4 regions of the Mesorhizobium sp. M0051 genome follow, and region 2 is predicted to be linked to each of the others. Evidence: riboswitches for the same ligand, from Rfam matches in the RefSeq annotation. Region 2 holds a riboswitch; each other region holds the start of a gene.

Region 1 (7,229 bases), on a different contig from region 2:
TCCCATACAATTCCTCGCGCGGAAACGCGCGCGTCAAAACATAGATTTCCTCGGCGATATCCATCGCCTCTTGCCAGACGATGAGATCGCGATAGTCGCGTATAGTTTCCGGCGTCTTGTCCATTCACCATTCACTATTCGCCATTCACTGTTTCGCTTTTTCGTCCCCGGGAAGAACGTAATCCGTTCCCTCCCACGGGCTCAAAAAGTCAAAGTTCCTGAATTCCTGCTTCAGTTCCACAGGCTCGTAGATGACCCGCTTGGCCTCGTCGTCGTAACGCACCTCGACGAAACCGGTCAGCGGGAAATCCTTGCGCAGCGGATGGCCTTCGAAGCCGTAGTCGGTCAACAGGCGCCGCAGATCGGGATGGCCGGAGAACAGCACGCCGTAGAGATCGTAGGTCTCGCGCTCGAACCAGTCGGCACCGGGGAACACGCCGGTGATCGACGGCACCATGGTTTCCTCGTCGGCCTGCACCTTGACGCGGATGCGCACATTCTGCTTCGGCGACAGGAGATGATAGACGACGTCGAAGCGCTTGGCGCGTGACGGATAGTCCGCACCGCAGATGTCGATGATCGAGATGAACTGGCAGCGCGCATCGTCGCGCAGGAAGGTCATGACCTCGACCAGATCGCGCGGCTCGACGCGAATGGTAAGCTCGCCATAGGCGATATCAGCGTCATTCACGCGGTCGATCAGCTTCTCGCCGAGATAGGTCGACAGTTCGCTCAGGGATGCGGTCATGGATTTACCGTTCGATCGTGCCGGTGCGGCGGATCTTCTTCTGCAGCAGAAGAATGCCGTAAAGCAGCGCTTCGGCGCTCGGCGGGCAGCCGGGCACATAGATGTCGACCGGCACGATGCGGTCGCAGCCGCGCACCACCGAATAGGAATAGTGGTAGTAGCCGCCGCCATTGGCGCATGAGCCCATCGAGATGACGTAGCGCGGCTCCGGCATCTGGTCGTAGACCTTGCGCAACGCCGGCGCCATCTTGTTGGTCAGCGTGCCGGCGACGATCATGATGTCGGACTGGCGCGGAGACGCGCGCGGCGCGACGCCGAACCGCTCCGAGTCATAGCGCGGCATCGAGGTGTGGATCATCTCGACCGCGCAGCAGGCAAGACCAAAGGTCATGAACATCAGCGAACCGCTGCGCGCCCAGGTGATCAGCGCCTCTGTCGACGTAACGAGAAAGCCCTTGTCGGCCAGTTCGTTGTTGATCTCGAGGAAGAAGGGATCGTCTCCCCCTACCGGCCGGCCGGTATTGGGATCGAGGATACCTTTAGGCTTCGGCGCGACGAGGGTGCCTGAACTGTCGTTCAATCCCATTCCAGCGCTCCTTTTTTCCATTCATACGCAAAGCCGATGGTCAGCACCGCCAGAAACACCATCATCGACCAGAAGCCGAGCATTCCGATCTTCGAGAACGACACCGCCCACGGAAAAAGGAAGGCCACTTCCAGGTCGAAGATGATGAACAGGATCGACACCAGGTAGAATCGGATGTCGAACTTCATGCGGGCGTCGTCGAACGAGTTGAAACCGCACTCGTAGGCGGAAAGCTTTTCGGGATCGGGGTTGCGGTAAGCCACCAGGAAGGGTGCGGCCAGCAGCGCCAGGCCGACAACCAGCGCCACGCCGATGAACAGGACGATGGGCAGGTATGAGCTCAAGAGTGCGTTCATGCTCGGCTTTCCGTTGGCGCCAATCCACGTTGATTACAGCACCGGACCCTAATGCGGAAGCGTGACAGTTTAACCGCTGAACCGTTTTAAGGGCCTATGCTGCAACGCGGCGAGGGTTAGCGCAGCACTTCCAGCGAAGCAAGTCAAACCTTGTTCAAAACACTGACCTGGACGGCTTATCGCGGCAAACTGGTCCGATCCGCTCCTGTTTGATTTCCTTCGCCTTTTACTCCACTTTTCTCTCCTGACATGGTTGCCGCCAAAACCCTGCTAGCATTGTCCGGAATCACCCATCATCGCCCTCAGAGTGACGCCTGCATGAAGGAAAAGATCTCGCTCCCCATGGCCCGGCGCATCGCGCTTGCAGCCCAAGGTTTTCTCGATCCCCGCCCAACAGCTACGCCCGACCGCCGCCATTTTGCCCGCGTGCTGGCTCGAACCGGTCTGCTGCAGATCGATTCCGTCAGCGCGGTGGTGCGCGCTCATTATATGCCGCTCTATTCGCGCCTTGGCCCTTACCCTCTCGCCTTGCTCGACAATGCGGCCATGACGCGCAAGCGCACGGTCTTCGAATATTGGGCGCATGAGGCCTCTTTCCTGCCGGTCGAGACATACCCGCTGATGCGCTGGCGCATGCAACGGGCCGAGCGCGGCGACGAAATGTATCTGGGCCTCGCCAAATGGGGTCGCGAGCACGCCGCCTATGTCGAAGAGATCTACCACCAGGTCGTCGAGCGCGGCCCGACGGCCGCCTCCGCGCTCGAGGGCCAGAAGGGCTCGGGCGGCTGGTGGGGCTGGAGCCATGCCAAGCATGCCTTCGAATGGCTGTTCTGGGCCGGACGCATCACCACGGCGCACCGTCGCGGTTTCGAACGCTTCTATGACCTGCCGGAGCGTGTGCTGCCGCAGGCGATCCTCGATCTTCCGGTTCCGGCCGCCGAGGACGCGCACCGCGAATTGCTGCGCATTTCGGCCCGCGCCCACGGCATCGCGACATCAGGCGATTTGCGCGACTATTTCCGCCTCTCGCCGGCCGACATGAAAGGCCGGCTGGAGGAATTGGTTGAAACAGGCGAATTGCTGCCGGTGCGCGTCGAAGGCTGGGACAAGCCGGCCTATCTTCACAAGGATGCCCGTCTGCCGCGCAAGATCGAGGCCCGCGCCCTGTTGGCACCGTTCGATCCGGTCGTCTTCGAACGCTCGCGCACGGAGCGGCTGTTCGATTTCCACTACCGCATCGAAATCTACACGCCGGCCGACAAGCGGCAATACGGCTATTATGTCCTGCCGTTCCTGCTCGGCGACAGGATCGTCGCGCGCGTCGACCTCAAGGCCGACCGGCCGGCCAGTGCCCTGCGCGTCCATGCGGCCTATGCCGAGCCCGGCGCGCCGCCTGAAACCGCTGCTCAGCTCTTCGAGGAATTGAAGCAGATGCAGGGCTGGCTTGGCCTTGAGCGCATGGAAGTGACGCCCGCCGGTGACTTGGGTCCGGCGCTGGCCGCCATCGCCGTGTCGTAAGCCGCGTTGACACCGCCGCCTGCAAAAGCCTAAATCCGGTCCAGACGGTCTCCTCTCTTCAAAGGGAGGAGCTAAGAGGGAATGCGGTGCGGGACGAAATCCCAAATCCGCGGCTGTCCCCGCAACTGTAAGCGAAGAGCCAAGGCCGAAAGCCACTGGGGTGATCCCGGGAAGGCGGCTACCCAAGGCGATGACCCGCGAGCCAGGAGACCTGCCGTCTGCGACTATAGAATCCGATCGTCCGGCGGGTTTCCGGGCAAGGAGCACGATCTTTGGACCACGACAGCAGTTTTTCGGCTGGCACAGCGGATGTTTCGTCCGGCCATGATGATGCCTTGGCTGGCGTCACCGTGATCGTCTGCGCCTCCTGCCGCGATGAAACCGGCTCCGACGCCCATCCCCGCGCCGGCGAACTGCTGGCGGACGACACGCGCCGCGCCGCGACGGGCGACAACATTCGCATCAGCAGCGTTGAATGCCTCGGCAATTGCAAGCGGCGGCTCAGCGCCGCCATCCTGCGCGACGGCTGCTGGAGCTATGTCTTCGGCGACCTGACACCAACCAGCGGCGCCGATCTGGTCACTGGAGCCAAACTCTTCGCCACTTCGACGGACGGCCTGATCCCATGGCGCGGCCGCCCCGATAGCCTGAAGCGCGGCCTTGTTGCCCGCATCCCTCCCCTCGACCTGTTGAAGGACCTGAAATGACCGCTTCCGTCTCCCGCGTCCCCTGCACCGTCGTCACCGGCTTTCTCGGCGCCGGCAAGACGACGCTGGTCCGCCATCTCCTGGAAAACGCCGGCGGCAAGCGTATTGCCATCATCGTCAACGAGTTCGGCGACATCGGCATCGACGGCGAGATCCTGAAGGGCTGCGGCATCGACACCTGCCCCGAGGAAAACATCGTCGAACTGGCCAATGGCTGCATCTGCTGCACCGTCGCCGACGATTTCGTGCCGGCGCTCGACCAGATCCTCGCGCTGACTCCGAAGGTCGACCACATCCTGATCGAGACTTCCGGCCTCGCTTTGCCCAAGCCGCTGGTCCAGGCTTTCCAGTGGCCGAGCGTGAAAAGCCGCGTGACCGTTGATGGCGTCATCGCCGTGGTCGACGGGCCGGCATTGGCCGAGGGACGCGTCGCCAACGACATGGAGGCACTCCAGGCGCAGCGCGCCCAGGACGAGACGCTCGACCACGACGACCCGGTCGAGGAAGTGTTCGAGGACCAGATCGCTTGCGCCGACCTGATCATCCTGTCGAAAAGCGACCTGATGGACGCCACCGGCACCGCCCGCGCCAACGCCATCATCAACGAACACTCCGCCCGCGCGGTGAAGATCGTGCCGACGTCGCATGGCAAGGTGGATCCCTCCGTGCTGCTCGGCCTCGGTCTCGCGGTCGAGGACGATATCGAGAACCGCAAGTCCCATCACGACGGCGCCTTCGACCATGAGCATGACGACTTCGATACGTTCACCGTCGACATTGCCTCGATCGCCAATCCGGACGAATTGGCGAAACGCGTCGCCACGGCTGCCGAGGAAGAGAACGTGCTGCGTGTGAAAGGCTTCGTCGAGGTCGGCGGCAAGCCGATGCGGCTGCTGCTGCAGGCCGTCGGGCCGCGCGTCAACCACTACTATGACCGCGCCTGGACGGCGCAGGACGACCGCCGCTCGCGCCTCGTCGTGATCGGCCTCAAGGGGCTGAACCGCCCGGCTATCGAGCGTATACTCGCCGGCTGATTTCGGACACAGGTTGCGATGCACATCCTAACCACGACATCCGCCTCGCTCGACGACCTCGCCGAGCCGGTCGATCTGCGGCAGGCCCCGGCGGATATCGTGGCCCTGTCCTTCACCGACAGCGACCTCGCCGGACTGGCGGCAGCGTGGAAGGCTGACGCCGACCGCCTGCCCTCGATGCGGCTGGCGGCTCTGCGCGACTTGCGCCATCCCATGTCCGTCGACCTCTGGGTCGACAGCGTCGCCCGTCACGCCAAGATCATCCTCGTCCGCATCCTCGGCGGCTACGACTGGTGGCGCTACGGCTGCGACCAGCTTGCCTCGGCTGCCCGCGACCGCGGAATAAAGCTGGCGCTGCTGCCAGGCGAATGCCGCGACGAGGATCTGCGCCTGATCGAAGCCTCGACGCTGCCGCGCGAGGAACTCGACGGCTTGCTCGATTATTTTCGCGAGGGCGGCCCGGCGAATATGAGCGCGTTGGTGCGAAGGTTGGCGCGGCTGGCTGGGCAGGATGAGCCTGTCGTCGAGCCGGTCGCGGTCCCGAAGGCTGGGTTTTACGAGCCCGCACGCGGAGTTGTGGAGAAGCCGGACGCATCGAATGTTGGCGTTCCTTCACACCCCCCTCTGTCCTGCCGGACATCTCCCCCGCAAGGGGGGAGATCGGACTTCATCAAAGCCGGCGCTTCTCTCGCTTCATTGGAAACTGAGGCATCTACAACCTCGACAATTGGCGAAATCATCGATGACAAAGCAATCTCCCCCCTTGCGGGGGAGATGTCCGGCAGGACAGAGGGGGGTGTGACGGAACTCGACGTTGACAACGTCAACGCCCCAGTCGTGCCTATCTTGTTCTACCGTTCGATGCTGCTGGCCGCCGATGTCGCGCCCATCGACGCCCTGTTTGAGGCGCTCCGCCAGCGCGGCATCGCCCCGGTCCCCATCTTCGTCTCCAGCCTCAAGGATCCGGCATCCCTGGCGTTCGTGGAAACCGCGCTCCCCGCACTAAAACCCGCCGCCCTCATCACCGCTACCGCTTTCGCGTCCGGCGCGGAGCCCGGCATCGAAACCCTGTTCGACCGCGCCGGCGTGCCCGTCTTCCAGGTCATCGTCGCCACCACCCGACGCGACATCTGGCAGAACAACCAGCGCGGCCTCGCCCCCGCCGACCTTGCCATGCATGTCGTGCTGCCCGAGCTCGACGGCCGCATCCTCGCCGGCGCCATTTCCTTCAAGGGCGAAAGCGAGATCGATCCCGCGCTTGGCCATCGCGCCTTCGCCAACCGGCCTGAAGCGGATCGTGTGGCGCAAGTCGCGGACCGCGTCGCGGCCTTCATCCGCCTGCAGCAGACGCCACGCGCCGGGCGCAAGCTCGCCGTCCTGATCCCGGATTATCCGAGCGCCCCCGGCCGCACCGGCTACGCCGTCGGCCTCGACGTGCCGTCCAGCGTGTTGGCGATGCTGCATGACCTCAAAGAACAGGGCTATGGAGTTGACGGAATTCCGGAGACGCCGCGTGGGTTGCTAGGGCTTCTTGAAGGTAGCAAAGATGGGCTGGGGCTGGAGGATTATCTGGACTTCTCCAAGAGCCTGCCGGCTGCGGCTGTCGCTGCCATGGAGGCGGCTTGGGGGAAGGCAGAAGGCGAGACAGGTTGGTGTGAGGCACCCCCCTCTGTCCTGCCGGACATCTCCCCCGCAAGGGGGGAGATTGGCAGTGCCGTCGCCTGCACCTCTCCTCCAACGTTTGAGATTAGCGAAAGCGCAGATGACAGGTCAATCTCCCCCCTTGCGGGGGAGATGTCCGGCAGGACAGAGGGGGGTGCTCAGGCGCCTACCTTCGCCAAATTCCCCTTCCGTGCCGCCACCTTCGGCAACATTACCGTGGCACTCGCCCCCGACCGTGGCCGCTCGACCGACCGCCGCGCCGACTATCACGACCCGACGCTCCCGCCGCGCCATGCTCTGATCGCCTTCGGCTTGTGGCTGCGCAAATCGCTCGGCGTTCATGCGCTGGTCCATGTCGGCGCGCATGGCACGCTGGAATGGCTGCCGGGCAAGACGGTTGCCCTGTCGGAAAACTGCTTTCCCGAGATCGTCACCGGTCCCTTGCCCGTCATCTATCCGTTCATCGTCTCCAACCCCGGCGAAGCGGCACAGGCCAAGCGGCGCATTGCCGCCGTCACCCTTGGCCATCTGCCGCCGCCACTGACCGGTGCCGGGCTGGACGAGAATCAACATAAGCTCGAGCGGTTGGTCGACGAATATGCCCAGGCCGACGGGCTC
Region 2 (7,229 bases):
CGCCATTGTGGCTCATCTCGACGTCGCCCGCGACCTTTTTCACCTTGCAGGTGCCGCACAGGCCGAACTCGCATGCAGCGGGAATCCGCACGCCTGAGGCCCGCGCGGTCTGCAGGACGGTTTGGCCGGCGACGCAGTCGGCATCGACATCCGAAAGCGAGAATCGGATCGGTGTCACGGCTTCGATCGGGGCGACGGCGTCGTCTCCCGCCGGCAAAGCGAACGGCGCCGGGATCTCCTCCACGGCCGGCGCCGCAAAGCTCTCCTGATGGTATTTCGTCATGTCGAAGCCGGCGGAGTCCAGCATGCCGCGCACGGCGCGCATGAAAGGATCGGGGCCGCAGCAGAAGATTTCGCGCTCGCGGAAATCGGGCGCCAGCAGCGGCAGCCTGATGGCGTCGATGCGGCCCATATGGCCGAACCAGCCCTCTCGGCTCGAACGCTCCTCGATCATGAAACCGAGCGACAAGCCCGGCATACGGCTGCCGAGCAGTTCGAGCTCCTTGCGGAAAATGATCTCTTCCGGGCGGCGCGCGCAATTGACGAAGCCGACATCGGTCCATGGCGCACAGTCGTTCAGCCAGCGCAGCATCGACATCATCGGCGTCACGCCCGAACCGGCCGAAATGAACAGATATTTAGCCGCCGGGTGACTGTGCAGCGAAAAATCGCCGGTCGGCCCATAGGCCTTGACGTGCGAGCCGGGCGTCAGATGGTCAAACATCCATCGCGTGCCGGTGCTGCCGGCTTGCGCCTTCACCGTCACTGCGATCGAGAACGGCCGCGATGGCGAGGACGACAGCGTATAGGTGCGCATCAGCGGCCCGTCCGCAGTCGGCAGTTCCAACGTCACGAACTGGCCCGGCTTGTAGCGGAACCAGGTCTGGTTGTCGGAGCGGAAGGTGAAGGTCTTGACGTCAGGCGCTTCGTCGCTGACGCCGATCACCTCCAGCACCTGCAGCCTGTCGTTCCAGGGCGTCATCTGGTCGAGATGGCGATAGAGGCCAAGATCCGTCATCGCATTCATCCTCTCTTGTCCCTCATGTTTTGTGCATGTGATGCAACTAGGCGACGCTGCGTAGCGCCGGCCTTCCACCTTCGGCGAGGCGCGGGCCGATGAACGACGCGTACCATTCGACGAACTGGATCACGCCGCCCTCATGCAGCTCCGAATAGGGGCCTGGTTCGTAGGCGGGCGACAGGATGCCGAGAGCGTTTTCCTCAACGATGCGGCGGTCCTGGTCGTTGGTTTCGGTCCACACATGGGTAAGGTCTTCGATGGTGTAGTCGACGCCCTCGACCGCGTCCTTGTGCACCAGCCATTTCGTCGTCACCGCCGTTTCCGTGGCGCTGATCGGCACCACCCGGAACGTCACCGCGTGATCGATAAGGATGTGGTTCCATGTCGTCGGATAGTGATAGTGCATCAAGGTGCCGATGCGGTCGGCGGAGACAGCGTCGGAGAGGTTCTTCTTCACCGCCAGTTTGCCGCTCATGGTGTAGCTGACGGCATCGCGCAGCAGCGGCGCGCGGGTGGCTCGATACTGCCCGGCCGGATCGATGCGGAACTTGCTCGGAAGTCCGACGGCCTCGCATTTGGCCCAATGCGCGACCATTTCAGGGTCGCTGTCGGCGCCGTTGACGCCGGTCACAGTCGGAGCCTCCGGGAAGGTCTTGCACAGCTCGGGATGGTTGGCGACGCAGTGATAGCACTCGCGATTGTTTTCCCAGACCAGCTTCCAGTTGCCCTTCTCGATGATCGTGCTCTCGAAGGCGACCTTTGCTTCCCTCAACCGGTGAGGCAGAAGATAAGGTTCGATCATCGCCCGCATCGGCGCGAAATCCGCTGGCTCCTTGGCCAGGCAGATGAAGATATAGCCGCCGACGCTCTCGCAGGCGACCGGCTTCAGGCTGAACTCACTCTTGTCGAAACCGTCGGCCATCTGACGGGCGAACAGCAGGCGGCCGTCGAGCTCATAGGTCCACTGGTGATAGGGACAGACGAGCTTTGCCGCAGTACCCTTGTCGGTGTTGCAGACGCGACTACCGCGATGGCGGCACGAATTGTGGAAGGCGTTGATCTTGCCTTGCTGGTCACGGACAAGAACAACCGGATAGTCGCCGATCTGCACGGTAATGTAGCTGCCCGGCTTCGGCAGCTCGCAATCATGGCCGATGAACAGCCAATCGCGATACCAGATCAGCTCCATGTCCAGCTTGAAGTAGTCTGGATCGGTGTAGAAGGGCTGCTCTAGCGAAAAGCCTTGCCGACGGCTGTTCAAGAGCCTCAGCATGTCGTTGCGAATATCCATGTCCTGTCCTCGTTATCTAAGGACTGAACTGGTGGTGACGGAGGGAGGATTGGACGCAGGCCGGCGAGGCGCCGGGCATGCACTATCCACCTCTTGATCGCCCACCGCGATCAGTCGAGTCTAGAAATCTCGGGCTGGTTTCCGGGCTTTGGAGTTGTCCTTGCGGACGATCGCGACACCTTCCCAGGCAGTTGCCCAGTGGTCTCCCGTTGCGACTTGAACTCCACCACCGTTGCGGGGGCAGCGCCGGATTTTGACCGGCTTCCCAATTCTCCGCCCCGTCGTCACGAAGCGGCACCTGAGATGGCATGATCTAACCACGATCGCTGGCGCGTCATCGGCATGAAAACGACATCGTATCCATGCGGCGCGACACGCGTGCGAAACGTTCGGGTTGGCGATTGCCGGGCTGAAATCCTATCTCTTCGGCAGCCATCGCCACTTGCAATCTCCTCGAAAGCCAACCCTTGCTGGCGGCCAAAAAAGGCTAGCGGTTTCGAAAAGTGACTATTAGCTGATTCTAAAATCGAACCGAACGGTTCGTTTCTGTTGACGGTGCGTGCAGGACGTTGTGAACGCCGGGCCTTGGCAACAGTTGGTGATCCAGCGGACGGTTTTGCTTAAACCATTGAAAAATAAAGATAAGAAGTAGCGTGTGGAAGCCCTTGGCACAATTTCAAGTAGCGGATTCATGGTCCACACGGAACAACTTCGTGATTGGAAAAGGCGAGGATGCCCTCCCACATCGGGCCTGTCCGAACGACGCGATTTCATTTCCAAGACACGCCGCTAGACGGACGAAAAGAAGATACTGGAGTACAAAAAATGAAAAAGATCATTCTCACTGCCGCCGCCGTTCTGGCCATTTCCGGCAGCGCCTTCGCTAATGGCAGCGACCACTACGGTTCGAACGCCCCGGCAGCCACTGCCGTCGACAGCTCGTACACCGCTTCGGTGAAGAAGTCGGAACCGGCTGCTCAGACGCCTGCCCAGGGCAGCGACCGTAACCTCTTCGGCCACTAACAACCAATTCCCAGTTGACAGCGGGTTCGCCCGCCGTCCTGGCGAAATCCAGAAAATTCAAGAGACTTGAAATGAAGAAGATCATTCTTGCTACCGCCGCTGTTCTGGCCATCTCGGGTAGCGCTTTCGCCGCTAGCGACAACTATGGTTCGAACGGCGCCAACCAGCCTGCCACCACCGCCGTCGACAGCTCGTACACGGCTTCCGTCAAGAAGTCGGAGCCGGCCACGCAGGCGCCTGTCAACCATGGCAGCGACCGCAACCTGTTCGGCAACAACTAACATCCGATCAAAACCAACATCCGACAGCGATGCTGCGGGTTAACCCGCAGCATCGAATTCGAGAATACGGAGTGTCAAAAATGAAAAAGATTGTTCTTACTGCCGCCGCTCTTCTGATTGCCGCCGGCAGCGCCTATGCCCGCAACGACAACGTTGGTGGCACCGACATCAACAAGCAGTCGACCGTCAACGTCGATACCTCGCATACGGGCTCGATCCGCAAGAGCGAATCGCCGATCTACAAGCTGCTCAATTCGTCGGGCGACGCTCCGAAGTCCGCCCCCCAGGGCAGTGATCGGAACCTCTTCGGCCGCTAACAGTCTAAGCCGATGTCCAGAAAAGAGGGGCGGGCCTTGCCCGCCGCTCTTTTTTTACCGTCGAGATGGTTCCGTCTCAAGCCGCCTTCGCTTCTGCTTCGTGAAGCGCGAAGGACCGCCCGTCCGTATCGAAGATATGCAGGTCTTCGCCATTGGCGCTCAGCCGCAATGTCGAGCCGCGCTTGACCTCGACGTTGCCGGGCAGCTTGGTCACCAGCGGCAGGTCGGCGCGGCCGATGTCGACATAGACAAGCTGGACCTCGCCGAGCTGCTCGACGTAGTCGACCGTCCCTTCGAACAGATAGTCCGCACCGCTGGCAATGATCAAATCCTCCGGCCGCACGCCAAAGCTCACCGCGGCGCCCTTTGCCGAAGCAGGGGTCGTGATCGGCACGGTTGCCTTGCGACCGCCGACATGGCTGACGACAGTCGGGTTCCCGGTCTTGTCGATGGTCGCCGGCAGGATGTTCATGGCCGGCGAGCCGATGAACTGGGCAACGAACAGATTGCCGGGCTTCTTGTAGAGATCCATGGGCGTGCCGACCTGTTCGATATGGCCTTCCTTGAGCACCACGATGCGGTCGGCCAGCGTCATCGCCTCGACCTGGTCATGGGTGACGTAGATCATGGTCGTGGCGGGCATCGATTCCTTGAGCTTGGCGATTTCGATGCGGGTGGCGACGCGAAGTGCGGCGTCAAGGTTCGACAGCGGCTCGTCAAACAGGAACACCTTCGGATTGCGCACGATTGCGCGGCCAATGGCGACGCGCTGGCGCTGTCCGCCCGACATCGCCTTGGGCAAGCGGTCGAGATATTTCGTCAACTGCAGGATTTCCGCCGCCTGGCGTACGCGCCGGTCGATCTCGGCCTTGTTCTCCTTCCCGATCTTCATCGAGAACGCCATGTTGTCGTAGACGGTCATGTGCGGGTACAGCGCGTAGGACTGGAACACCATGGCGATGCCCCGCTTCGACGGCGGCACGTCGTTCACGACCTCGCCGGCTATTCTGAGCTCGCCGGAGGTGATTTCCTCGAGCCCGGCGATCGACCTCAGCAATGTCGACTTGCCGCAGCCCGACGGACCGACGAAGACGATGAATTCGCCCGACTTGATATCGAGGTCGATGCCGTGGAGAATGTTCAGATTGCCGTAGGACTTCTTCACTTGCCTTAGTGTGACATCGGCCATTGGTTTCCTCCAGTGATTTGAAATTCAGTCGACGCGCCCGAACCAGGCGCCGTAGCCGCCAAGCTCGATGGAACCGCTGCTTGCCTGCCCCGAAAATCCGTGCCCGGGCAAAGGTTGCAGCGATCGGCTGCCAAGGTCAACCTTGGTTGGCCCGGCTCTCAGATTGAAGACGCAGACGACCTGCTCGTTGCCTGCGCGGCGGGTGAAGGCAACGGTGTCGCCCTCGCTTTCGATAAAGGTGATGTCACCCTTGACGAGCGCCGGATGGGCACGCCGGAACGTGAGAAAGCGACGATAGTGCTCAAGCAGCGAATTCTCGTCGCCCTGCTGGACATTGACCGCTTGCGAAAGATGCTTGGTCGGCACCGGTAGCCAGGGCTTTGCCGGGGAGAATCCTCCATTCTTGGTGCTGCCGTCCCACACCATCGGCGTGCGGCAACCGTCGCGGCCCTTGAATTCCGGCCAGAAGCGGATGCCGTAGGGGTCCTGCAAGTCCTCGAAGCGCAGCTCCGCTTCGCCGAGCCCAAGCTCTTCGCCCTGATAGATGCAGACTGAACCGCGCAAGGACATCAGCAGCGCCGAGATGATCTTGAGATAGGCGGTCGGGTCGGGTTCGCCGGCCGCCCAGCGCGAGGCCGGGCGCATCACGTCGTGGTTGGAAAAGGCCCAGCACGACCAGCCGTCGCTGGCGACCTTGCCGAAGGATTCCAGCACCGAGCGGACCTTGACCGCACTGATCTTTTCCGGCGCCAGGAAGTCGAAGGAATAGCACATGTGCACGCGCTTGCCGCCGGCAGTGTAGGCAGCCACCACGTCCAGTCCGCGCTGCGAATCGCCGACCTCGCCGACCGCGGCGGTCGCCGGATATTCGTCGAGCAGCGCGCGGAAGCGCTCGAGGAAGCCGAGGTTTTCGGGGCGGCTCTTGTCGTAGAGATGGTCCTGGTAGTTGTAGGGGTTGACCGCCGGTGCGGTCTGGTCGTTGCGCTCTTCCGGCGGCAGCGGCGGGTTGTTTTCCAGGCCCTGGCTGTGGAAGTAGAAATTGATGGTGTCGAGCCGGAAACCGTCGACGCCGCGCTCCAGCCAGAAGCGGGTGACGTCGAGCAACGCGTTCTGGACCTCATGGTTGTGGAAGTTCAGGTCGGGCTGCTCGGCCAGGAAATTATGCAGGTAATATTGCTGGCGGCTGGTGTCCCATTGCCAGGCCGAGCCGCCGAAGATCGACAGCCAATTATTGGGTGGCGTGCCGTCCGGCCTGGCGTCCGCCCAGACGTACCAGTCGGCCTTCGGGTTGGTGCGGTTCGACCGGCTTTCCTTGAACCATGGGTGATTGTCGGCGGTGTGCGACAGCACCTCGTCGATCATCACCTTCAAGCCTAGCCTGTGTGCCTCGACGGTCAGCGCGTCGAAGTCGGCCAGCGTGCCGAACATCGGATCGACGTCGCAATAATCGGTGACATCGTATCCGAAATCCTTCATCGGCGATTTGAAGAACGGCGAAATCCAGATGGCGTCCGCACCGAGTGCCGCAATGTAGGGCAGGCGGCCGATGATCCCCTTGAGGTCGCCGATACCGTCGCCGTTCGAGTCCTGATAGCTGCGCGGATAGATCTGGTAGATCACAGCACCCCGCCACCAGTCGCGATCGATGGCGAGGTCAGGTTTCGAGCTGGCCTTCAAAGCGGATTGCATCGTCTCAGCCTCCTTTCACCGAGCCGGCAAGCAGCCCGCGGACAAAATAGCGCTGCAGCGAAAAGAAGACGATCAGCGGCACGATTATGGTCACGAAAGCCGATGTCGTCAGAATCTCCCAGTCGCCACCGCGTGAGCCCAACAGCGCATTGAGCTTGGCGGTCAGCACGATCTGGTCTGCCTCTGTACCCAGGAAAACCATCGCCACCAGCAGATCATTCCATACCCATAGGAACTGGAAGATGGCAAACGAAGCCAGCACTGGGAAGGACAGCGGCAAGACGATCTTGACGAATATCTCGAAATCGCTAGCGCCGTCGATACGCGCCGATTCCATGATCTCGCGCGGCAGGCCGGCAATGTAGCTGCGCAGCAGGTAGATGGCGAAGGGCAAGCCGAAGCCGGTATGCGCCAGCCA
Region 3 (7,229 bases), on a different contig from region 2:
GGGGGGGGGGGCCGGGGGGTGCCCCGCGTCCATCTACTCTTCCGGGGCGGCCCCGGCGTCTATTTGGGCCCCGCCCGCGCCCCGGGCGGGCGGTGGGTGGGGGGCGGGGGCGCCGCGCCCGCCCCCCCCACCGCCGATGAGGAAGGTCAGTGCCTTGCTGTCAGGCAAAGCTGTCGCGCAGGCTGGTCGCGGTGCCGGTGAAGCGGCCGCGGACCACGCCGACGACCGCGCCGAGCACCAGCCAGAACACCAGATTGGTCACTGTCACCGCCACCACGAACTGGTGGTGCAGGCCTTCGGGGATCGCCGTCTCGTAACTGCCGGGCTGCGGCGCGCCGACGATGTGCGGAGCGACGATCAAGGCCACAGCCAGGATCGCCAGCGGCAGCGACTTGCGGAAGGCGATCAGGCCGAGCCCGGCCGCGGTCATCGCTACGGTAGCCCACCACCAGATCTGGCGCTCGGTCAGATCGGCCGCTGGCATGGCCGGCAGTTCCGGCGGCAGGCCTAGGCCCGGCGCCAGCGTGAACACGGCAAAGCCGGCCAGCCCCCAGAAGACGCCCTGGCGCCAGCCACCGATGCCGCCGGCGAATTCGGAAACCGCGACCAGGATCAAGGCGAAGCCGATGCCGGTGACGATGTTGGCAAGCACGCTGAAGGCGAAACGTTCGAAACCGTCTGCCGGCGCCCAACCCTCGTCTTCGGCGGCCGGGGCGGCTTCCGCTGCCGGAGCGGCTGTGCTCATGGCATTGCTATCCGTTGGGGCCGGAACGGCATGGTCATGGTGATGCCCGCCGCCGGCCTGTTCGTAGACTTCCGCCTTCACGATCAGCGGCACGGTGGCGTAGGCCTGCATGCAGGCGAGAACGACACCGGCCACGAGCCCTGCGATCGCCGCAATGAACACGACGTTGCGAAACAGGTTCATGATGTCAGATCCTCGTCAGTGGCAGGGAAACGCCATCGAGTGGCGATAGTCGTGAGCCGCATTGTGGACCGCATCGATATGCGAGAAGCCGACAAAGCCCATCACGAAAACGCCGAGCAGCGCAGCAAGCGCGAGCTGCATGAAGCGCGACTGCGAGGAGACGGAGGCGCCGAGGGAGACGGAAGCAGTAGTCATGTCTTGTCCTTTCGCCCTCCACCCGAGGGCATCGAAGTCAGTTTCCTGTCGCCGGCAGGTCTCCTGGCTCGCGGATCAGCGCCCTTCCCCACCTTCCCGAAGAAGAAATCTTCAGTGGCATATGGAGAGGACTACCGCACACAGTTGCGGGGGCAGCCACGGCATTGGGCGAAACTCGCCCTCACCGCATTCCCTCTTGGCTCCAAAATGGAACCGACGACATTGCCGACTATAGGCAGAATCGTCGCCTCCAGCAAACCAAATTCCGGCGGCAACCATCGCGAATGCGTCGTGCCAGTGAGGGCCTCCGCTGCCGCAGGCACCTTGGCATGCGGCACTTCCACCAAAGCCCTGAAGATCAAAGCGATTTCGGCAGATAGCGCCACGTCACGAAGCCGCAGACCGCAGCCAGCAGGCCCAGCGTGACGAACACCGAGCCTAGGCCGAAAAACGCCAGCACCACCGAATAGACCAGCGGCGGCGTCAGTTCGGAAAAGTCGAGATAGGTCCGGTAGACCGCCGCCATCTGCGATCTTTCATAGGAGCGCACCGAGCGCATGAAGGCGGTCGAGCCGAGTGCGTCGAGCGCGATGGTGAAGAAGGCGCCGCCAAGCAGGAAGGCGCCGGTGAGCAGCGGCACGGTCTCGCCGACGAAGCCTGCCGCCAGCAGCATGGCCGACATGGCGAAATAGGCAAATGTCATCGTCCTGCGGCCGCCGAAGCGCTTTCCCGCCTTGCCCCAGAAGATGGCCATGAACAGCAGCGCGTTGCCGGCCGAAACCAGCACGCCGCCGGCCAGCTTGCCTTCGCCGGTGATGACCATGAACAATGGCCCATAGACGAAGAACGTCGTCCAGAAACAGGAGCGGCCGAAAGCGATCAGCCAGGCCAGTCTGAGCCTGGGCTGGGCGACGAAGCGGCCGATATTGGCGAGCGGGTTGACCGGGCGCGTCTGGCCCGGGCGGATCGACGGGTTCTCGCCGAGCCGGTAGGTCCAGAACAGCGCCAGCAAGGCCAGGGCGAAGATCGCCACGGCGCCATGCGCGGCATAGATGCCGAAGTGGGTGTAGAGGAAGATGCCGAGCGTCGGCCCGCCGGTCCACGCCAACATCGACCACGCCATGCGCAGCGATTCGGCCTGCATGAACTCGGTCTTGCGGATATGGTCCATGATGTAGAGGTTGAGCGTGATCGACAGCGCGCTGGCGCCCATCACGCGGCACAGCATGCCAGCCAGTTGCCCGGCAAGCGTATGGGTGACGAAGAACAGCGAGCCGATGGCCAGCAGGCAGGCGCCTGCCGTGTACACCCAGCGGCGGGCAAAGCGGCGGATCAGCATCGGCATGAACAGCGTCACTGACAGGCCGAGCATCGCCACGACGGTGTAGAGGATCGAAACGACCTGCTCGTTGTGCAGGATCTCGTAGGCCTGGATAGGGATGACGCTCGACACCGTGGCGCGGGCGAAGGATTCGACCGCATAAAGCGAGGCAAAGGTGCGCGCGTCCGCGGCCTTGAGGGCCGGCAGCCAGATCGGATGGCGCACATGGGTGGACATAGCTCTCCCCGAAGCAGATTTGCCGGGCCAAATCTGCGGTGGCGATGCCGACACCAATATGAGGAAACCGACGCACATCAGGCAAAAAGCGAAGTTGGCCAAAGGCTTTCCGCCACTGGCCTAAAGCGGCGCCTGATCCTGTCCGCGTTGTCAGACGCCCGGCCTTCTTTTGCCCGGTGCAACCGTGATAGTCGTTCTGCCTGGCTGAATCAGAATGCGAGACCATGACCATTCAAACGCCGACCGCACCCGTCCAGGATCGACCAAGGCGCATCGTCGTCATCGACATCGTGCGCGGCATCGCGCTGATCGCCATGGCGAGCTACCATTTCACCTGGGATCTGGAATTCTTCGGCTACACCGATCCGGGCCTCACCGCCTTTGGCTGGTGGAAGATCTACGCGCGCTGCATCGCCTCGACCTTCTTGTTCCTGGTCGGCGTCAGCCTGTACCTCGCCCATGGCAAGAAAATCCGCTGGAACGGCTTTTGGAAGCGGTTCGCCATGGTCGCCGGAGCCGCGATCGCGATTTCGATCGTCACCCGCATCGCCACCCCGGACGGTTTCATCTTCTTCGGCATATTGCACGAGATTGCGCTGGCCAGCCTGCTCGGCCTGCTGTTTCTTCGCCTGCCGGCTTTGCTGACCATGGTGGTTGCCGCGCTGGCCGTCGCGGCGCCGGTCTATTTGCGCTTCGAGGCCTTCGACCATCCATGGCTGTGGTGGGTCGGCCTGTCGGCGATCAATCCGCGTTCCAACGACTACGTTCCGCTGTTCCCGTGGTTCGGCGCCGTGCTTCTGGGCATAGGCTCCACCAGGCTTGCTGCGGGCGCGGGTGTCTTGACGTGGCTGGCGAACCTCAAGACTGGGCGCTGGGCCAACCCGCTGGTCTTCATCGGCCGGCACAGCTTGGCCTTCTACCTGATCCACCAGCCATTGTTGATCGGCTGCGTGTGGGTGTTCTCGCAGATCATGCCGGCACAGGTCGAAACCCCGCAGGTGAATTTCCTCAAAACCTGCCAGCTGTCCTGCGAGCAGTCGCGCGACACCGAGTTCTGTTCCAGCTACTGTGTCTGCATGCTCGATACGCTTGAGGGCGAGGCGACGCTTGATCGGCTCTACAACAACGACCAGACTGCGGAATGGAAAGCACACTTGTCCGACCTTGCCGGCATGTGTACCGCCAAAACCGACAGCAAGTTGATGGAGGAAGGGGTCAAATGACCGAGCAACAGCCGAAGGCGGGGCTCATACCGTGGCCGCCGCTGATCTACATCGCAGCCATCGCCATCAGCATTGCCCTTGGCCTGCTCTACCCCCTGCCCTGGATCGGCGACCTCCTGGGCGATATTCTTTTCGCGGCCGGCTGGGTGGCCCTGTTCGCCGTCGCCGCACTCTGGCTTACCGCGATCCGCACCATGATCCGGGCCAAGACCACGCTCAACCCCAACGCGGTGCCCGATCACCTGGTCACGTCAGGTCCCTTCGGCATCACCCGCAATCCGATCTATCTGGCCAACACGCTGCTGTTGATCGGCGTCGCCTTTGTCTCGGGGATAGCGTGGTTCCTCCCGCTGGCGTTCATCGCGGCCTTCGCCACGCAGAAGATGGCCATCGAGAGCGAGGAAAAGGTGCTGGCGGCGAAGTTCGGCAAGAAATACCGCGACTACGCGAAACGCGTGCGACGCTGGATTTGAGCAAGCCTTACCGCGGGCGTCGGAATTCGAGATATTGCCTATACGGCCGCGACTTCTCCAGGCCTGCTTTCGAAATCAAACAGCCGCTGGGTAGCGAGGGCGGCGGCGCCCCGCGCCCACGAATCGTCTGCCCAGTCCGGCGTGATCGGCGGTGGAGTCCACATTGCGTAACGCCGTAGCGCGTCGCGCATGGGCTCGAAGAGGTAGTCGCCGAAGCTCACCGCTTCGCCGCCGCCGACAATCACCTCCGGATCGATGATGTTGCAGAAGCTGCCCAGAAACCTGCCAATGCCTTCGCCCGCTTCGCGCAGCAAATTCACGGCCACCTCGTCACCGGTCTTGGCCGCTCTGACCATGTCGTAGCGGTCAACGTCGGCTGAGAGGCCCTTCGTCTCACGCCACCGCTTCACCAATGCTGGTTCGGAGAAGAACGTCTGAAGACATCCGCGGCGGCCACACTCGCATTGCGGCCCGTTTGGATCGTAGATGGAGTGCCCGATTTTGCCCGCGGCCCCGTTCGCGCCGTGATGGACCGAACCATCGATCACCACCGCGCAACTGATCCCGGCGCCGATGGCCAGCGCGCCGACAGTGCGGTGATGCCGGCCGAGACCGAACAATTGCTGCGCCAGCGCGAAAGCGTTGGTATCGTCGTCGGCCCACACAGGCACATTGACGAGATCGGCCAGCATGGCCGCTATCGGCACGTCGGTCCAATTGAACCGGTGACTGAGCCGGCAGACGCCATGGTCGATGACCCCGGGCACGGCGATGCCGATGCCGCTGAGCTGCGCCCCGGTTGGCGCGGCCCGATCGGCAAGCAACTGGCTGACAGCGGCGGCGCAGGCTTCTACCGTGCTTCGTGGCGACTGATCGGGCACAGCGACGCGTTTGGAGACAAGCGGTGTCGTGGCCAGGTCAGTCAGCACGCAATCGATCGCACCGACCATCAGCTTGAACCCGACGACAAGGCGGCCGGCATAATTGATGTTGATCGGGATTGGCCGCCGCCCCGGCGCTCCAACGCTGGCCTCTCCCTCCATCAGAATGTTCTCGTGCAACAGGTCGGTGACGACGAACGTCACCGCCGCCGGGCTTAGTCCGGTGATCGCGGCAATCTCGGCACGACTGATCGCCCCTTCCCTTCGCAGCAGGTTGAGAATCAGCCGGCGATTGATCGAGCGCGACGTCTGCTGGTCGCCTTTCAGTTTCATTCTTCCCTCATTGTTAATTTTGTAAATTAAATATTGACCGGCTCCATCTGCATACGCTACGACTCGCCGTGGTTCAATTGGAATCCGGCTGTTCTCAGGGAGGAGATAAAAGCCATGACCATCACCGCTACAATGCTATCCACGACAAGACGCCGATTCCTGAAGGGCACGGGCGCGGCGCTCGCTGCATCTGCCACCGGAAGCCTCTGCTTGCCGGCCCTGGCGCAGGCGCAGGAAATCACCATCATTTCCAATCTCAGCAACGCCGGGCAACGCGACATCCTGCACAGGCTGGCAGCCGAATACGAGGCGAAATCCGGCGCCAAGATCACCATCAACAACATGGACCACGAGGCGCACAAGACGGCGATCCGCAGCTATTTGGTCGTCGGCGCCCCCGACATCTGCTTCTGGTTCTCCGGCAACCGCATGAAGGCCTTTGTCACCAAAGGCCTGTTCGACGACATCTCCGATCTGTTCGCCCGCGAGAACTACAAGAGCGTGCTCGGCGCCACGACAAATGCAGTCACGGTCGGCGACAAGCAGTATGGCCTGCCGATGGGCGGCCTGCTTTGGGGTCTGTTCTACCGCAAGGATGTTTTTGCCGAACACAATTGGACGCCGCCGAAGACGTGGACCGATTTTCTCGCCTTTGGCGAGGCCGCGAAATCCGCAAGCATGATCCCGATGAGCATGGGTACCAAGGAGCTTTGGCCCGCGGGCGGCTGGTTCGACCATATGAACCTGCGCATCAACGGCCTCGACAAGCACATCGCCCTGATGGACGGGAAGGTCCAGTACACCGACCCGATGCTTACGCCCGTCTTCGACAAATGGAGCGAGCTGATCAAGGCCGGGTTCTTCTCGCCGAACCACAGTTCCTTCGGCTGGGAGCAGGCCGGCGCCGCCCTGGCGCAGAAGAAGGCCGCCATGATGGACCTTGGTGGTTTCGTCAGGTCCGCCTTCCCGGAGGCAGACCTCCCGCAGCTCGCCTACGCGCCGTTTCCCGAAATCATCCCCGGTGTCGCCAGATATGAGGATTTTTCGGTCAACTCCGTTCATGTTCCGGCCAACGCCAAGAACAAGCAAGGCGCGCGCGACTTCCTCGCCTATTTCTACAAACCGGAGAATCTCGGAGCCTTCCTCGCCGCCGAGGGAGCGATCCCGCCGCGCAACGACTGCCCACCCAGCAACGACCCGCTGGTCAACGCCGCCGTGGAAGAGCTGAAGAAAGTGGTCGGCACGTCGCAATACTACGATCGCGACACCGATCCGGACATGGCCCAGGAAGGCATGACCGGGCTTCAGGAATTCATGGTCAAACCCGAACGGCGCGATCAGATCCTCGAACGGCTGGAAAAGACCCGCAAGAGAATATTCAGCTGATGCTGTCGCTCAAAAGCGCGCAGCGGTTTTGAGACAAATTGAACGCAGCTTAGTCCTCCCGGACTTGACGGGCGCCGCTTGCCCTGGCGGCCCCGTCTCCTTTTTGGATGAATTCCCATGCCCCGCTTCTGGCGCAGACATCGTCATTGGTTGACGCCGGCATTGTTCCTTCTGCCGGGCCTCATCCTGTTCAGCCTGGTGATCCTTGCCGCCTCCGTCGAGACGGTCTGGATTTCGCTGCACGAATGGGAC
Region 4 (7,229 bases), on a different contig from region 2:
CCTCCTGAGGCTGTCGTAGCGGGCGCAGTCGGCCTGCGGCTCATGCTGCAGGCGAAGCGCGTCCGGGGTGAGGATGGTGATGGCCGGCGCGGGGTCGCGCCGCCGCGCCAGAATGTTGATGATGACGGCACAGGAGCAGACGTTCTGATCGAGCGCCTCCTGGCAGGCGGCTTCCACGGCATCGATGCCGTCGGTCAACACCGCCGCCAGGATCGACACCATCTGCCGATCGCCGTTATGCGCCGCCTTCAATTTGCGTCGGATACGCTCCATCGCCGAGGGCAGAACCCAGCCCTGGAAGGGCGCACCGTTGCGCAGTGCACCGGGCTTGCGGGCAAGGACCGGCATGTAATGCCAGGGATCGTAGATCGTGTCGCCGCGCCCGAAGGAGCGGGCATGTTCGGCGACGACCACGCCGTCCTGGCGGATGACGATCCTGCCGGCATAGGCATGGATCTCGACCGGGCGGCCGACGGCGGTCGACAGCACCGAGTATTTGTTGTTGTCGAAGCGCACCGTGCATGTCTTCGACACCGAGGCCGGCACCGTATGGAATCCGTCGAAGGGACCGCGGTATTCAACCAGCTTGCCACGCTCCTCCTCGAACACGTTCCAGATCGTTCGTTCCGGTTGCTCGACGTGACGATGCGCCTTGGCGTAGGCGACGCACTTGTCATGCAGCCAGGCGTTCAGCTCCTCATAGGTCTTGAAGCGCAGCCTGGGCGTGAAGAAGCGCTCGCGCACCAGCCCGACCTGGTTCTCGACCTGACCCTTCTCCCAGCCCGATGCCGGCGTGCAGGCGACCGGCTGCACCAGATAATGGCTGCACATCTGCAGGAAGCGGCGATTGTATTGCCGGTCCTTGCCAACGAAGATCGTTTCCACCGCCGTCTTCATGTTGTCGTAGATGCCGCGCGTGCAGGCGCCCCCGAAGAAGGCGAAGGCCCGGTCGTGGGCGTCGAACACCATCTCCTGCGTCTCGCGCGGATAGGCCCTGACGAACATCATGCGGCTGTGGCAGAGCCGGAAATGGGCGACCTTCACGGTCACTGTCACGCCGTTGATCAGGACGATCTCGTGGCTCCAGTCGAACTGGTAGGCCTCGCCCGGCGCGAAGAACAGCGGCACATAGGCGTCCGCCGTCGCCGACCCCTGCGCCTTCGCCCAGCTCTTCGCGTATCGGCGGACGGCGTCATAGCCTCCCTCGTAGCCGAGGCTGCAAAGCTCTTCGTAAATCCGGATCAGTGTCAGTTGCTCGCGCGCCGCCTTGCCACGGTTGCCATTCAAAAACCCGTCAAGCTGATCCTGCCACGGACCGATCTTCGGCATCGGCTGCCGCTCGCGTTCGTAGGAGAACGATGTCTCGTCGGATCTGAGAATCTTGCGGACGGTGTTCCGCGACACATGCAGTTCGCGGCAAATCCGCTTGAGCGACCATCCCTGCACATGGAAGGCGCGCCGAACTCGGGCAATCGTATCCACCGACTTCATCCCCACACCATCCGCTCGCTACGACGAGCTGATGGTCGCAAATCAAAGCATCAGGGGGGTCAAAATTGGACGCCGATTCCCCGGCTTATGGGGTCAATTTTGCACGCCAATTCACAGACAATGGGGCAGCGGTGCAGCGCCGGCAAATGGACGACTCCATGTTTCACAATGTTAGATAAGCGTTAGATAAGCGTAAAAGCGCCAGGACATAACCACATAAACATTTCGTTATGCGCCATTGACAAGAGAAGGGATTGCTGTGATTGTCTGGCGTGTCGTGGTTCTCGCGTGCGGCGCTGCCGCAGCGGAGCTAAGAGGGAAGCCGGTGCGATGCCGGCGCTGCCCCCGCAACTGTTAGCGGCGAGCCAACCCCACTCATGTCACTGAGGCGAATACCCTCGGGAAGACGGGTAGAGGCTATGACCCCGCGAGCCAGGAGACCTGCCACGACGAATCACGTCCACGGGCGGGGTGTCTCGGTGGCCGCTGCAATCCGGCGTGCCGGGCCTGCTAGCGCCTTCCTTGTCACCGACGCCCCCAACCATCGGGGTATGACATGACTGTCTCTCAGCAAATTCCTGTAGCAACGCTCGGCGTGCCGCGCTTCGGTCGTCGGCGAGAACTGAAATTCGCGCTTGAAAGCTACTGGTCCGGAACATCGTCCGCTGGCGACCTTCTCACGACGTCGAAGGCGCTCCGTGCCGCTAGCTGGGAAGAGCAGCGCGATCGCGGCGTGTCGAAAATCCCGTCGAACGACTTCTCGCTTTACGACCATGTGCTCGACACCGCAGCCATGGTCGGGGCCGTTCCATCCCGTTACGGCTGGAATAGCGGCGAGGTCCCACTTGACATCTACTTCGCAATGGCGCGCGGCAACCAGGGTCAGACGGAGGATTGTGGACACGCTGGTCACCAGGAGGAGGCTCATGGACCTGGTGTAACCGCGATGGAAATGACCAAGTGGTTTGACACCAACTACCACTACATTGTGCCGGAACTGGATGATGATCAGACGTTCGCCCTCTCGTCATCGAAGCCGGTCGATTACTTCCTCGAGGCCAAAGCTCTCGGCATTCACACACGCCCAGTCATCCTTGGACCCATCACCTTCCTCAAGCTGGCGAAATCGCCTGCCGAGGGGTTCGGTCCCATCGCGCTCCTACCGCGGCTGCTGCCCGTTTACGAGCAAGTCCTGCAGAGGCTGAAGCTGTCGGGAGCCGACTGGGTGCAGATCGATGAGCCAGCGCTTGTCCTCGATCTGAACCCGAACGAACGAGCTGCGTTCGAATTCGCCTATGGCCAGCTGTCGAAAGCCGCGCCCGAGCTGAAGATCATGCTGGCTACGTATTTCGGGTCGCTGGGAGACAATCTCGAAACCGCGGTTTCTCTGCCCTTGGCCGGGCTGCATATTGATCTCGTGCGCGCTCCCGAGCAGCTGGAAACGGTGGGTCGGCTCGCTCCGAAGGATCTGGTGCTCTCGCTTGGCTTGATCGATGGCCGCAACGTCTGGCGTGCGAACCTGCCCGCCATTCTCGACCGCATCAAACCGATCGTCGCCGGCTGGCCCTTGGACCGCGTCGAGATCGCGCCTTCTTGCTCGATGCTGCATGTGCCGATTGATCTGCGCATGGAGACGGAACTCGACGCAGACATCAGCTCGTGGCTCGCCTTCGCGGCCCAGAAGACCGACGAGCTGGTCTTGCTGGCCCGGGCCCTGTCCCAAGGCAGGGATGCGGTGGCAGGCGCGTTGAAAGCGTCTGCCGAGGCTGCCGCCACGCGCGTGACATCCACGAGGATCCATGACCCGCTTGTTCAGGGGCGGATCGCTAGCATTGAGGACAGCGCGAAGCGACGAGAGAGCGCTTTTGGCGAGCGCTCCAGAGTCCAAGCCGGCTCACTCGGGCTGCCGCCGTTCCCGACGACGACCATCGGGTCCTTCCCGCAGACGCCGCAGGTACGCAAGGCGCGGGCCGCTCATGCGAAGGGCCAGCTGAGCTATGTCGACTATGAGACGTTCCTGAAGAAGGAGATCGAGGCTGCAATTCGCTGGCAGGAAGAGATCGGGCTGGACGTGCTGGTGCACGGTGAGTTCGAGCGAAACGACATGGTACAGCATTTCGGCGAGCAGTTGTCCGGCTTCGCGTTCACCCAGCATGCCTGGGTACAAAGCTATGGGTCGCGCTACGTGCGTCCCCCCATCATTTTCGGCGACGTATCGAGGCGCAATCCGATGACAGTGCGCTGGTGGCAATTCGCCCAGTCGCTTACGGAAAAGCCCGTGAAGGGAATGCTCACAGGCCCAGTCACCATTCTCAACTGGTCTTTTGTTCGCGACGACGTACCCCGCTCCGAAGCCTGCCGCCAGATCGCGCTCGCCATCCGCGACGAAGTGACGGATCTCGAAAGGTCCGGCGCAAGGATGGTCCAGATCGATGAGGCCGCCTTTCGCGAAGGATTGCCACTGCGCCAATCTGACTGGAAAGTCTATCTCGACTGGGCTGTCGAATGTTTCCGGATCGCTTCAACGGGTGTAAAGGACGCGACTCAAATTCATACCCACATGTGCTATTCGGAGTTCAACGAGATCATTCACGCGATCGCTGGAATGGATGCGGATGTCATTTCGATTGAGACGTCGCGCTCGAAGATGGAACTGTTGGACGCCTTCACGAGCTCCAAATATCCGAACGAAATCGGTCCCGGCGTCTATGATATTCACTCACCACGCGTCCCGGAAGCCGGCGAGATTTCGGACTTAGTCATGCTTGCCCGCGAGCGACTGTCCGACGGCCAACTGTGGATAAACCCGGACTGTGGCCTCAAAACACGCAAATGGGAGGAAGTCCGCCCTGCCCTCATTAACATGGTCGCTGCAGCACGCGCGCTCCGGCAGAAAGTGCAGGCGTGAGGCTTCTCTTCCTCACCGTGTGGGGAGTTGCCGACTGGCGGATGTCGGCCGGGAATATGCCAAACCGATCACACTCTTGGAAATAAGCCACTCGGCGAAAATGTGCAATTTTCCTTCGGCACGTGTCCTCATCCCGCAGAAATATGAATGTGACACTACGCTATAGTATTGGTCCTTGGGAACATACAGGCCCCGCGCCTCGAACAAATCGTACACACGTCGTTTCTCAAAGTAGACTGCTTGGCATGTTCGCTCAGGCGGCGACAATATATGGTGCTGCGCGTCTGTCCGCTTCCCCAGCTGATTCGCGCAGACTACGGGCGAGGTGGCAGGTTTCGGGTATTGCTAGCCTCCCGCCAATTCGGAGATGGATGTGGCAATTCGTGTGGCCCAAGTAAAAGCCGCAATCATTTTCGATTGCGACGTCCGCAGCCAGTTGGCCCTTTATTTTCCTGAGATCTGCGTTACAGGCCGGGGCGTTGTCGCCGTTTCGGAGGGTAAGATGGGATAGGCGACCTCGGGTGCCTCTCCGGTCAGCGAGTTGAGGAAGGCAACAAGCAGGTCAACTTCTTCGTCCGCCAGTACTACGCCAAGCTGGGTGGTCCCCATGATGGCGACGGCCTGTTTCAGATCCCAAACCTTGCCCGAATGAAAGTATGGCGCGGTGAGTGCAACGTTGCGCAGCGGCGCCACGCGGAAAACATAGTAGTCATCGGCTGCATTGGTGACCGCAAATCGGCCCTTGTCTTTGTCCGGCAGGACCTCGGCGCTGGGCTGTTCCACGAGGCCGAATGGGAAATAGGCTTGCCCACCAACGTTGATGCCGGCATGGCAGGACGAGCAGCCTTTGTCCATGAAAAGCGCCAGGCCCTGTTTCTGTTCGGAAGTCATGGCAAGCTCATCACCATTCAGGAAGCTGTCGAACGGGGCCGGTGTGACCAGTGTCGCCTCGAAGGCTTCGATCGCCTTGGCGAAGTTGTCGAAGGTGACCCGATCGGCTTCAGCCGGAAAAGCTGCATCGAACCACTCGACATATTGCGGCATGGACTTGAGCGTGGCGATGACTTGGTCCGGTGTATTGGCCATTTCGATGCCAGCTTGGACCGGTCCCTTCGCCTGAGCCTTCAGGTCTGCGGCACGACCATCCCAGAACTGAGCGATGTTGAAGACAGCGTTCAGTACAGTCGGCGCGTTGCGCTGTCCCTTCTGCCAACCATGGCCGATCGAGGTTTCGTGATTGTCGTCGCCGCCCGTGGCCAGGTTGTGGCACGAGTTGCACGACAAAACGCCTGACGCCGAGACGCGTGGATCGAAGAACAGTGCCTTGCCGAGAGCGATCTTTTCCGGGGTGTTCGGGTTGTTGGCGACTGTCGGCGTGGTGGATGGCAAAGCCCTGAAGGTGGCCAATGCCGTATCTCTGAGGTCGGTGGGGATCGAATCCGCAGCAAAGGCGGTGGGTGCCAGCAAGGTGACAGCCATCGTTCTGAATAGGATTTTCATAAATGGTCTTCCTGCGTCGTGCACGCAGCCACTATGCGATCTGCGGCTCATGAACGCCCTGAGCTAGATCAGTTGAGGGAGAGGATCGGGGTCTGGCACCTGTTTTCGCGGCTGAGCTGGGACCCTCTTGGAAGTGATCGCTCTTCTCGATTGGACTTCAGGGAGGAGGAGTATCCCTGGGGACTGTCAGGAATTTCGTGTGCGGGCGGGCGGTTGAACATCACGCCGCCATGGCTTTGATGAAGCGCTCACCGAAGATGACGGCGAACTGCGCCTTGGCCATGGCCCATTCACGTGGCGGCATTTTCCACTCTTTCTCAGATCGGTTCAAGATCAAATAGAGTAGCTTGGTTGCGGCATCGTCGCTTGGGAAATGCCCCCTGGCCCGGACGGCGCGCCTGAGCTTGGAGTTCAGAGCCTCGATCGCGTTGGTGGTGTAGACGATCCTGCGAACCTCGTCTGGGAAAGCGAAGAACGGGATGACCTCGGCCCAGGCGCGCCGCCAGCTCTGACCTATGGCGGGATAACGCTGCCCCCAATGGCCGGCCTCGAACGTCATCAGCGCCTCTTCGGCGGTCTTGGCGTCGATGGCGCGGTAAATATCCTTGAGCGCCGTCGCCAGCCCCCTGCGGTCCTTCCAAGACACGAAGTCCATGCTGTTCCTGAGCAGATGCACGATGCAGGTCTGGACGACCGTTTGCGGGAACACGGCGGTAATGGCGTCGGGGAAGCCTTTGAGGCCATCGACGACAGCCAACAGAATATCCTCGACGCCGCGGTTCTTGAGCTCGTTCATCACCCGCAGCCAGAACTTGGCACCCTCGTTCTGCTCAAGCCACAGGCCCAGCACCTCCTTGGCGCCATCGGCGCGCACGCCAAGCGCGATGTGGATCGCCTTGTTGCGGACCATGCCTTCGTCGCGGATCTTGACCCGGATCGCATCGAAGAAGATGAGCGGGTAAACCGGATCGAGCGGCCGCTGTTGCCAGGCGACGACTTCATCCAGCACCGCGTCGGTCACCGTTGAGATCAGCTCCGGCGAGACGTCGATGCCGTAAAGTTCGTGCAAGTGTCCGGTGATCTCGCGGGTGCTCATGCCGCGCGCATACATCGACACGATCTTGTCGTCGAAGCCTGGAAAGCGGCGCTGATATTTGGCGATCAGTTGAGGGTCGAAGCTCGAGTGGCGGTCGCGCGGCACGTCGATCGCCAGCTTGCCGGTCTCGGTCATCACCGTCTTGCGGCCGTAGCCGTTGCGCGTATTGCCGGCGCTCTCATCGCCGGCCAGGTGATGATCCATCTCCGCGTTCAAGGCGCGCTCGGTCAGCGC

What was found. Region 2 has a riboswitch for cobalamin ahead of NKJ90_RS06275 (aromatic ring-hydroxylating oxygenase subunit alpha). Riboswitches for the same ligand answer to the same signal wherever they lie in the genome.
Region 1: linked by a shared signal. The riboswitch ahead of NKJ90_RS19880 (DUF1636 family protein) and the one ahead of NKJ90_RS06275 (aromatic ring-hydroxylating oxygenase subunit alpha) in region 2 are both predicted to bind cobalamin.
Region 3: linked by a shared signal. The riboswitch ahead of NKJ90_RS19685 (CbtB domain-containing protein) and the one ahead of NKJ90_RS06275 (aromatic ring-hydroxylating oxygenase subunit alpha) in region 2 are both predicted to bind cobalamin.
Region 4: linked by a shared signal. The riboswitch ahead of metE (5-methyltetrahydropteroyltriglutamate--homocysteine S-methyltransferase) and the one ahead of NKJ90_RS06275 (aromatic ring-hydroxylating oxygenase subunit alpha) in region 2 are both predicted to bind cobalamin.

Annotation. Positions count from the first base shown of each region.
Region 1 is NZ_JAMYUT010000019.1:39,088-46,316, forward strand. Features, by position in the region: gene NKJ90_RS19855 (four helix bundle protein) at 1-124, opposite strand, end outside; gene NKJ90_RS19860 (NADH-quinone oxidoreductase subunit C) at 146-748, opposite strand; gene NKJ90_RS19865 (NuoB/complex I 20 kDa subunit family protein) at 753-1,334, opposite strand; gene NKJ90_RS19870 (NADH-quinone oxidoreductase subunit A) at 1,325-1,690, opposite strand; gene NKJ90_RS19875 (winged helix-turn-helix domain-containing protein) at 2,009-3,208, shown strand; cobalamin riboswitch at 3,237-3,441, shown strand; gene NKJ90_RS19880 (DUF1636 family protein) at 3,481-3,915, shown strand; gene cobW (cobalamin biosynthesis protein CobW) at 3,912-4,949, shown strand; gene NKJ90_RS19890 (cobaltochelatase subunit CobN) at 4,968-7,229, shown strand, end outside.
Region 2 is NZ_JAMYUT010000004.1:177,501-184,729, reverse strand. Features, by position in the region: gene NKJ90_RS06280 (FAD-binding oxidoreductase) at 1-1,018, opposite strand, end outside; gene NKJ90_RS06275 (aromatic ring-hydroxylating oxygenase subunit alpha) at 1,065-2,312, opposite strand; cobalamin riboswitch at 2,428-2,629, opposite strand; gene NKJ90_RS06270 (DUF680 domain-containing protein) at 3,138-3,335, shown strand; gene NKJ90_RS06265 (DUF680 domain-containing protein) at 3,407-3,616, shown strand; gene NKJ90_RS06260 (DUF680 domain-containing protein) at 3,697-3,933, shown strand; gene NKJ90_RS06255 (ABC transporter ATP-binding protein) at 4,010-5,122, opposite strand; gene bglA (beta-galactosidase BglA) at 5,147-6,811, opposite strand; gene NKJ90_RS06245 (carbohydrate ABC transporter permease) at 6,816-7,229, opposite strand, start outside.
Region 3 is NZ_JAMYUT010000019.1:3-7,231, forward strand. Features, by position in the region: gene NKJ90_RS19680 (CbtA family protein) at 161-928, opposite strand; gene NKJ90_RS19685 (CbtB domain-containing protein) at 944-1,123, opposite strand; cobalamin riboswitch at 1,160-1,356, opposite strand; gene NKJ90_RS19690 (MFS transporter) at 1,482-2,681, opposite strand; gene NKJ90_RS19695 (heparan-alpha-glucosaminide N-acetyltransferase) at 2,906-3,904, shown strand; gene NKJ90_RS19700 (methyltransferase family protein) at 3,901-4,377, shown strand; gene NKJ90_RS19705 (ROK family protein) at 4,416-5,591, opposite strand; gene NKJ90_RS19710 (ABC transporter substrate-binding protein) at 5,706-6,977, shown strand; gene NKJ90_RS19715 (carbohydrate ABC transporter permease) at 7,095-7,229, shown strand, end outside.
Region 4 is NZ_JAMYUT010000033.1:6,805-14,033, reverse strand. Features, by position in the region: partial or broken gene istA (IS21 family transposase) at 1-1,491, opposite strand, end outside; cobalamin riboswitch at 1,753-1,954, shown strand; gene metE (5-methyltetrahydropteroyltriglutamate--homocysteine S-methyltransferase) at 2,048-4,399, shown strand; gene NKJ90_RS27205 (cytochrome-c peroxidase) at 4,844-5,899, opposite strand; gene NKJ90_RS27200 (IS256 family transposase) at 6,120-7,229, opposite strand, start outside.